3 regions of the Effusibacillus consociatus genome follow, and region 2 is predicted to be linked to each of the others. Evidence: riboswitches for the same ligand, from Rfam matches in the RefSeq annotation. Region 2 holds a riboswitch; each other region holds the start of a gene.

Region 1 (3,265 bases), on a different contig from region 2:
TGCACCGACAATAGCTCCGAGCAGCACCCGCGGAAAGCGAATGTCCCAGATAATGTGTTCTTGTGCCTTCGACCAGTCAGCTTCCACCCATTCACTGAAGAAAGGGATGTGAGATAAGGCGATACGCCATACCGTTTCTGGCTGGATCGGAACCGGTCCAAGGGTGACCGCAATAGTCATTGAAACAACAAGGGCAATCGTCAAGCTGGCGGAGATGATTGAAAACCAAACCCGATATTGTCTGATATCGGGTTTTTCAGTCTCAATCTGATAGGAATCGGATCTCTGAAAAGGTAACTCTTCTTGCTGAATTGCTTTCTGCACAACAATTCACCTCTTTTCGGGGTACAACATTGCTACCGCTTTATTCTTTGAATTTATCCGGGTAAAACCCTTTGGATAGTATCTTTAGTGCAAGAGGTGCACGGATTCCCTCGGCTGCTGCTGAAAGAGGAAGCACTATAAACCTCTTGTTTTTTATAGCGGGAACATCGGCAAGCTCTTTTTTAGCGAGAAGCAGGTCTTGTTTCTGTGCGACAGTCTTTTCACCATAATCCACAATAATGATAACCTCCGGATTTCTGTTTACGACCTCTTCCCAGTTAACTTTAGCCCAGCCTTTCTGGATGTCATCAAATACGTTTTTTCCTCCCGCCAAGCTGATCAAACGGGTCATGTAGTTGTTGGCCGCCGTAAAAGCTTGATCCTCCCCGCTGTCATAAACGAAAACCTTGAGAGGTTTATCGACTGGTCCGATTTGCTTGGTGATTTGTTCCATATCCTTCTTCATTTTGTTGATCGTTTCGTTTGCCTTCGCTTCGACATTAAAAATTCGCCCGATGTTCTGGATATCCTTATACACATCCTCCAGGGTAGGGGCTGTCATGTCAGAGGACTCCTGAAGATATGCTCGAATTCCTGCTTTTTCCAACTCCTCAACCGTTCCGACCGCTTTTTCCGTGAAAGCACTTTTCCAACCTGCATAGACAAAGTCCGGCTGAGCCGCCATAAACACTTCTTTCGAAGGATACTTATTTGACAGTACGGGAATTTTGGAGTATGCCTCCTGAAATTCCGGCAATATTTTATCGTCCAGATACGCGGTGCCCACCATTCGATCCTCCAGCCCCAAGGCAAGCATGATTTCCGTCACATGTTGGTTTAATGTGACAGCCCTCTTGGGTACTTCCTTGAAAGTGAGAGTCCGGTTATAGTTTTCTATCGTAACCGGTTGGTAGGCAGTGGATTTTGCAGATTCTTGGGTGGTGGCCTGTGTTGAAGTTTCTTTCGTTGAGCTTCCGCATGCAGGCAGTACTGCAAGCACGGCCGTTAAAAATAAAAGTACAAAGTTACGTGCATTTTTGATCCATTTCATTTTGTTGAAATCCTCCTGTTCCCTATCCAGATGTGATGTCAGTTTCCGCTTGCATAAACCGTTCAGCCCAACTAAAAAACCCCAGCCAAAAAGGCTGGGGGAATAAATGCATGGTGATCTGCGCAATCAAACAAACAGTCGCAGAGATCCAATTCTTTACACCGAACCTTTCCTCGAAGGCTGACTTGGTGAACTCGTTTAGGTAGGTCTCCTGGCTTCCGGATCATTGCGCTCTTTCGTCTTCCCCGATTACTCGAGTGACATCAATGAAAGAGAGCTCGCCGGTTACAGTGGCGGGACCGCTCGGGATTTGCACCCGATTCCCTGTTACCCCTTGCTGACACAAGGGCACCTAGACGAGAACAATATGAAATTATATGACAAGCGAAATTTTCATCTTCGTGTTAAGGATACAGTGATGTGACAGAGTTTGTCTATACCCGTTTTGATTTTTACACCCTTTTGAATTCTTCCTCTCTCAGAGTTCGACGAAGAATTTTTCCAACGGCTGTCTTGGGCAGCTCGGATCGGAATTCGAAGATGCGGGGCACTTTATAGGCAGCCAATTTTTCACGGCAGAAGACGGACATTTCTTGCTCCGTCAGAGTCACTCCCGGCTTCGGCACAAGAAATGCCTTCACGTTTTCACCGCGATATTCATCGGGAACTCCAATCACCACAGCCTCCTGCACTGCCGGATGCTGGTATAATACTTCTTCCACGTCACGCGGGTACACGTTAAAGCCTCCCGCAATGATCATATCTTTCTTGCGGTCAAGAATGTAATAATAGCCGTCTTCGTCTCTTCGGGCAATATCTCCTGTGTGAAGCCAGCCATCCTGAATCGTCTCCGCCGTTTCTTCCGGCATGTTCCAGTATCCCTTCATGACTTGCGGACCGCGAATGAGAAGCTCACCCGCCTCATATGGCGGAAGTTCCTTCGTTCGATCACTCACATCGACAATTTTGGCTTCTGTGTAAACAAGTGTGCTGCCGATCGATCCGGGCTTCCGTTTTTCAAGCGGATTGAAGTGGGTAACAGGCGACGCTTCTGACAAGCCGTACCCTTCGATCATTGTTCCGCCCGTCTTCGCTTCGAATTCTTTAATGACTTCAACCGGTATGGGGGCAGAACCGCTCACGCAAATGCGAATTGACGAAATCCCGTACTCTTCCGCTTTCGGATGAGAGTTAATCGCTACATACATAGTGGGGACACCCGGAAAAATCGTCGGTCTTGTTTCCCTGATTGTATTCAAGGTTTCTTCCAGATCAAAACGCGGCAGGATGACCAACTGAGAGCCACCCACGATGCCGGCGTTCATTGCCACTGTCATTCCATACACATGGAAGAGCGGAAGAACTACCAGAAAACGATCCTGTTCCTTCTGTTCTCCCCCCATCACGACATATGTTTGATAAGCATTGACAGCAATATTCCGATGGGTCAGCATAGCGCCCTTGGACCGACCGGTCGTTCCGCCGGTATACTGCAAAACCGCTACATCCTCCGGTGAAATTTCCACTTGGGAGGTTGGTATGGGTGCTCCAGCAACGAAAGCTTCAAACCCTACCGCATCCCCCTCATAAACCGTACCGGTTGGCGGCAAATCGACAACGATTTTCTTCACCAGATTCGCAGAACTTGGTGCTCCTGCGACCTTTGGCAACAGCGGGGCAAACACCACCATTGCTTTGGTCCCCGAGTCACTCAGAAAATAGTCGATCTCTCGCTCTACCGACATCGGGTTGAGCTGGACCACAATTCCGCCCGCCAGCAAAATCCCGTAATAGGCTACGACGTACTGAGGACAGTTTGGGAGCATAATGGCCACCCGGTCTCCCTTTTCGATTCCAAGTCCGGATAACCCGGCAGCAAAACGATTCGCA
Region 2 (3,265 bases):
GGTGCCCGGTCCCCCATATTCCATACTCTGACCACGTCCGGTTGTGGCAATCACCACAGCATCTGTCGTGGTACCCGTTGCCATTTGTCCGCTTCCGGGACACCGGATTCCCCGTTCATAGAAAATTGCCGTTTTCACTTCCGTCACTGTCGCTATCGCATTCACCATGGCAGCATCCGTCATTGTCCCGTCAATCAACACAACCATGTTAATCGTTCCGAGGGGATAAGGGAACGGATTTAAAGCGGAAGTCTGCTCTTGTCCCAGGTAGGATGGCCAAGTCCCTGCCCGCCATGCGTTGCCGCTCCCCGCCGTAACCACCGCAACTACAAGCAGGGGAGAGTCGGGCTCGGAACCAACTGACTCAAATGCGACGACGCCATTTTTCACATCCACAGCAGTCATCAGCCCGATTGATTGGTCCGGCAGCCCCAGTTCCCGGATTTCACGTTTTAAATCTTCTGCCGGATCGCTGCATCGATATCCTTTATGTACGGTCAGATTCAAAATCGAACGGATGTCGTCCTGACGCCCTCCCCGATAAACTGCCGAACTAAGGGTTCGAAGGGGAACCTCGCTTTTAATGACCAATCGTTTGTCATACCTTTCAAGCGTCACGTCGGGGAGCAGTAGTTGTGAATCAAGAAGCTGCATCGGCGACTCCCGCTTCCGCAAAGGTAGCCATTTCCCGAAGCACTCGTGCAGCCGCTTGCACCACAGGCAATGCCAATGCAGCCCCGGAGCCTTCACCCAAGCGCATCGAGAAATCAAACAACGGCTGCAGTTCCAATGCTTCCAAGACAATACGATGGCCCGGTTCAACCGATTGGTGGGATCCGAACAAATAAGAACGGACCAACGGTTCGATTTTGGCGGCTGCCAGTGCTGCCGCGCTTGTGATAAAGCCGTCAACAACCACCGGAATCCGGTGGGCCGCACAAGACAGGATCAGACCTGCCAGACCGCAAATTTCAAGACCACCCACTTTTGCCAATACATCGATCGGGTCTGTTGGATTCGGGGAATTCACCCGGATCGCCTTCTGAATGGTCTCAATCTTGTGCTGAACCCCTTGACTGGAGAGGCCCGTGCCTACCCCGACCACTTCCTGGACGGGTCTTCCTGTCAAAACCGCCGTGATAGCCGCGCTGGCTGTTGTATTGCCGATCCCCATCTCTCCGAGCGCAACCATTTTGTAACCGGCCTGATGGAGTTGGCTTCCCATTTCCCATCCGACCTGCAGGGCTTTCTCCGCCTCTTCTCTGGTCATCGCCGGTCCTTTTGCCATATTGTCTGTGCCGTAACGAACTTTCTTCACCCACAGGCGATTCGAAGTTTCCGAGGGCACTGGAATATCCGATTTCACACCCACATCCACCACATGGACATCGGCGTTCGCATTTCGGGCCAACGCGTTAATCGCTGCTCCTCCAGCGAGAAAGTTCAACACCATCTGAACCGTCACTTCGGAGGGGAATGCGGATACTCCCTCTTCTGTCACCCCATGATCCCCCGCCATCAAAACCACGGCACACGGGGTGACGGTTGGGATCGTTTCCCCTTGAATCCCCGCCAGCCGGATTCCGATTTCTTCCAACAGTCCGAGACTTCCCTGCGGTTTTGTGAGCTGGTCATGCCGTTCACTTGCGAGTTTGATCGCTTCTTGATTGAGTTCTTCAATTCCAATCGGTAACTTCCACATAGTTAGTACCTCCAGCTTCGAATATGATTCCCTATATCGCGTCCACCCGGATTGGGTTCTCGGATCCCCATCAATACGGCGGACACCCGGACTGACGCTCTTCGGGTCCCCATTAAAGTACTCGGATTATGCTACAAAGGCTTGCATCACTTTAATGGGTATAATAGTTACTCCCCCCAGTCCGAAGACCAGGGGGAGGTATGCACATACGCGTACCAGCCCCTTTTTCCTCGAAAAGCGGCCTTCTCACACTCACAGGCAGGTTTCCTGGCTCGAGTTCATGATCTTCGTTCGTCTTCCCGCGATGTTCTCACGGTGACCAGTGAACGAGACTCCCTCTTACAGTGGCGGGACCGCACCGGATTCGCACCGGATTTCCGCTATTATCCGTTTCTATGAAACGGCACCTGTGAGTATAATAGGATTATTGAAAATATGTATAGTTCCATCATGCACTATAGGGGGCTGGAATGACAAGGATAATTTTGGTTCGACACGGAATTACGGATCACAACCTGGAATATCGGCTTTCCGGCTGGACAGATGCACCTCTTAATGAAGTGGGAGTTCAACAAGCGGAATGCGTGGCCGATCGGTTAGAACAACTGGTTCGAGAGGACAATCAAGTAGATGGTATCTACGCAAGCCCATTGCAGCGGGCCGCCCAAACCGCCGAGATCATTGCAAACCGCCTCGGGCTGTCTGTCACATGTCGGGATGAGCTGAAAGAAATGAATTTTGGAGTCTATGATGGAGTCCCCATCACCGAGTTATATGAGACGCACAAAGAAATGGTCGATCGTGCATTAAATCCCGGCGATGATGAGTTCGGGTGGGAAGGAGGGGAAACCCGGGCTGAACTCTATCATCGAATTGAGCAGGCAATCCGAAGGATTGCAGACAATCATCCGGAACAGACTGTGGTGATCGTCACACATGCGGGCGCTATAGCGTATTTCATCACGGGCCTGCTTGATAAGCCATTATCACACTGGAACGAATATCATGTCGCGAACTGCAGCCTGACAACGGTATTGTGGAAGGACGGAAGGTTTGAACTGGAAACCCACAATGAAACCTCCCATGTTCCGAAAGAAAAATTCGCCCAGTTGATTGAAGAGGCGAAAAACCGGTTGGGCATGAAGGCGGTGTGAGAAAAAATCCGCCCTATGGGAGTCTGGGACCCCTTTAAGAACTGTCAGTACGGGTCCTTTTTTTAATGTGGACGGGCATTAACGGATTTTCAAGTCTTTATATGCATACTTTGGAGCCGTGACGTCTGCAAAATCGCAGAATAGGCCCCCGAAAATCTCTTATTCTGAAAATCGACGCTGGAATTAGGGAAATAAGACCGTCAAAAACCTCTATTTCACCTCTATGTATGTTCCAATCCTGTAGTATAAACTTCCCCTATCCAAATCCCGGCCGGTACGAGCGAATACGTACTGAACCGTTTATGGAGTGGGGCCACTTTTCCAAAATGAAAAAACCACTCGAAAGCTCGAGTGGTTGCCCGTTTACCTCACCTGCACATACTCACCAAAAATATATCCAACCGTGCCG
Region 3 (3,265 bases), on a different contig from region 2:
GATCGCCGCCTGCATCAAACAACTCGTGCTGGATTTCCGTCAAATCCGCAATCATTTCTTTATGTTTCGCCGGATCCATCAAGACAATTGCCTGACCTACCAACGAATTCAATTCATCAACCGTTCCGTATGCCTCTACGCGAACGGAATCCTTTCTTACACGACCGCCGATGACGCCCGTCATACCTTTATCTCCTGTGCGGGTATATATTTTCATCCGCAGATTCCCCCTTGGCATCGACTAATTATAATTCCACTCACATTTATATTCTTGCATGATCGAGAAAAGCAGTTCAACGTTGATGGCTCTTTCCACCGTATCCGCCCACTGATCAAACGCTTCTTGGCGTCGTCGATGGTTTGAGGTTGTCGCACCGATTGGAGCAAGGCCTTTTTTCATCCGGATTGTGTCGAGGAACGTTCGCCTATACAGATCATTGTGCAAAATCCCGTGCAGATAAGTCCCGATTACAGTGCCGTGCCCGTTGACTGCACCATCCTCTTTTTCACCACCCGCTGCCAGCAGTTGGGCAAAAGGCTGCATGTTTCCCCGTTCCGACTGCCCCATGTGAATCTCGTACCCTTCAATGGGTATTCCGGACAGTTCGGAAGCCTCGTCAGGCAGCTCCAACACCCGCCCCTTCACCTGAACGGTTGTTTTCGCCGAAAGATACCTGGTTCTTACATCCAACAATCCGAGACCCTCTACTTCCGGAATGTTGGACTCGACCAGATCCGGATCATACAGTTTGCTGCCGAGCATTTGATAACCGCCGCAGATTCCGAGAATTCGTGCTGTATCCGCCAGAGATTCGATGCGGGCTGCCAGTCCCTTTTTTTGCAACCACAATAAGTCTTCGATCGTGTTCTTGGTACCGGGCAAAATTATTAAATCCGGCTTCCCCAACTGATCAGGTGCAGATACGAAACGGATGGACACGTCCGGTTCATAACGGAGGGGATCGACATCCGTGAAGTTCGAGATATGCGGGAAACGGATAACCGCCACGTCCACCTCATTCACAGCAGCAGCCGAGGACAATTGATCAAGCACGACCGAGTCTTCGCTTTCAATATAAAGGTCCCGTTGGTAGGGCACCACCCCTAAAACAGGAATTCCGGTCCGCTGCTCAATCCAGGTCAGGCCTGATTCAAGAAGTCTGATATCTCCCCGAAACTTGTTAATAACAATCCCCTTCACCCGCGCGCGTTCCTGTGCATCGAGCAGTTCCAGTGTTCCGACAATGGAGGCAAACACACCGCCACGATCGATGTCCGCAACCAGTACTACGGGAGCATTCGCCACTTCCGCCACTTTCATATTGGCAATGTCACGTTCTTTCAAGTTGATCTCTGCCGGACTTCCCGCCCCTTCTATCACGATGACGTCATATTGATTGCGAAGCCGATCAAGAGATTCCTCAATCATACGCAATGCGGTCGGAATGTACTCCGTACGGTATTTGATGGCTGACATATCCCCAATCGGCACGCCTCTCACGACCACCTGCGCGGTCATGTCACCCTTGGGCTTCAAGAGAATCGGATTCATGTCAACTGTAGCCGGAACTCCGGCCGCCTCCGCTTGCACTCCCTGGGCCCGGCCAATCTCTTTTCCGTCTTGTGTGACATAGGAGTTCAGTGCCATGTTCTGTGACTTGAAGGGCGCCACCCGAAACCCTTTTCTTGCAAAAATTCGGCACAACGCAGTGCAGAGCAGGCTTTTCCCGACATCACTCGCAGTCCCTTGCACCATTACAGTCAAAGTCAATTAAAAATCCCCTTTCGCTTCATCTGCCTGCTTCGCGAATAGGGGGATGTCACTCATCTCCACTACCCCAAATCGCGAGGGCAATGACCGTAATGCAAAATAGGGGTCTGGCTATACAGTGGCGCGACCGCCCGGGAATTCCACCCGGTTCCCTAATTTGGTTCACTTATGATTCAGTTTACCTGATGAGGCGAATTCTGCCAACAGAAAACACAATCGACATTATTAGACAAAATATCCGATCGATTTAATTAGGTTTAAATGATAATCTATTTATTGGGGAAATAGGGGGATTTAAACAATGATTTATCTCAATTCAATTCAGCATGCGTATCAAAACTTACGCTTTGCATGGAATGAACACACTCATGCAGTATCCAGGCTTTCATCGGGGAAGAGAATTCAGACTGCCGCCGATGATCCTTCCGGGCTGGCTATTTCCGTGCGTTTTCACACGCAAATCCGAGGAAACCAACAGGCTCAGAGAAATATTTTGGATGCAGTTTCCCTAGCTCAAACGGCCGAAGCCGGACTCCAGAGCATTCAGGAGCAACTGCTGCGAATCAGGGAACTGCTGGTTCTTGTCCAAAACGGTACTCTTTCGGAGAATGATCGGCTCCATGCGCAGCAAGAAATCGATCAACTGATCGAATCGATCGATTCCATCGGTAAAGGAACCACCTTTAACGGGATCTCTTTGCTTTCTTCTTGGATTGAAGGGACTCCCGCGTCCCCTGGAACACCGGGAACTCCCCCCAGAACGGAAATCATTGTCAGACAATCGCCAACTTTCCAGACATCGTTCGATCTGAATCCAAATTCGGATCAATTCGTTGTACCCAATTACAACATACCGGTCAGGGCTGCGGACGGAAACTTCACCATTACCGCTGCTTTCACACCCATGTGGGGGAAAGGACCGGATAACGGTCCCGATTTGCATGTCATTTCCCCTATTGGAGAAAAGTTCGGTCTGAATGACGGAGGATATTTTAGCAACGGAAAAGCGGGCACCGTCAGCAGTGCCAGCGCTTCCTCCGTTACTTTTAATGGGGAGAAGAGCAACCCTGAAACCATGACATTTATCAGTCCCATAACCGGCGATTGGCAAGTGCGGCTGGTCAATCCGGAAAAAAAGAAGGCTTATCGCATCGAACTTACCATTGCTTATCAATATACGGAGACAGTTACGATTCCAGGCACACCCGGCACTCCTCCTGTCCCGGGAACTCCCGGATCAACCGGAAAAGTAACGATTCAAACCGGGTCAACTACAGGCGATGCGCTTCCTTTGGAGCTATCCTATGTTACAGCGGAAGCTCTAGGGATCCGGAACCTGATTGCAACCGATCCGAATGCGATCGGGAAGATTGACCAAGCAATGAATACGGTCAGTTCGGAACGGACCAAATACGGAATTTATCAGAATCGCCTACAGCACCGGTACGATGTTCTCGACACCCTCAATCTGAATCATGCAAGCTCCGTTTCCAG

The links. A riboswitch is a leader RNA that binds a small molecule or an ion and turns the genes downstream of it on or off. The one in region 2 is predicted to bind cobalamin.
Region 1: another riboswitch for cobalamin. It lies ahead of ACFO8Q_RS23370 (ABC transporter substrate-binding protein); the one in region 2 lies ahead of cobT (nicotinate-nucleotide--dimethylbenzimidazole phosphoribosyltransferase).
Region 3: another riboswitch for cobalamin. It lies ahead of ACFO8Q_RS02570 (cobyric acid synthase); the one in region 2 lies ahead of cobT (nicotinate-nucleotide--dimethylbenzimidazole phosphoribosyltransferase).

The regions. Positions count from the first base shown of each region.
Region 1 covers NZ_JBHSHC010000157.1:69,374-72,638, forward strand. Annotated here, with positions in the region: gene ACFO8Q_RS23365 (FecCD family ABC transporter permease) at 1-180, opposite strand, end outside; gene ACFO8Q_RS23370 (ABC transporter substrate-binding protein) at 365-1,375, opposite strand; cobalamin riboswitch at 1,560-1,746, opposite strand; gene ACFO8Q_RS23375 (long-chain-fatty-acid--CoA ligase) at 1,828-3,265, opposite strand, start outside.
Region 2 covers NZ_JBHSHC010000022.1:47,221-50,485, reverse strand. Annotated here, with positions in the region: gene ACFO8Q_RS03720 (adenosylcobinamide amidohydrolase) at 1-654, opposite strand, end outside; gene cobT (nicotinate-nucleotide--dimethylbenzimidazole phosphoribosyltransferase) at 641-1,702, opposite strand; cobalamin riboswitch at 1,943-2,128, opposite strand; gene ACFO8Q_RS03710 (histidine phosphatase family protein) at 2,173-2,856, shown strand; gene ACFO8Q_RS03705 (LCP family protein) at 3,220-3,265, opposite strand, start outside.
Region 3 covers NZ_JBHSHC010000014.1:153,444-156,708, reverse strand. Annotated here, with positions in the region: gene ACFO8Q_RS02575 (cob(I)yrinic acid a,c-diamide adenosyltransferase) at 1-217, opposite strand, end outside; gene ACFO8Q_RS02570 (cobyric acid synthase) at 242-1,771, opposite strand; adenosylcobalamin-variant (AdoCbl-variant) riboswitch at 1,864-1,939, opposite strand; gene ACFO8Q_RS02565 (flagellin N-terminal helical domain-containing protein) at 2,073-3,265, shown strand, end outside.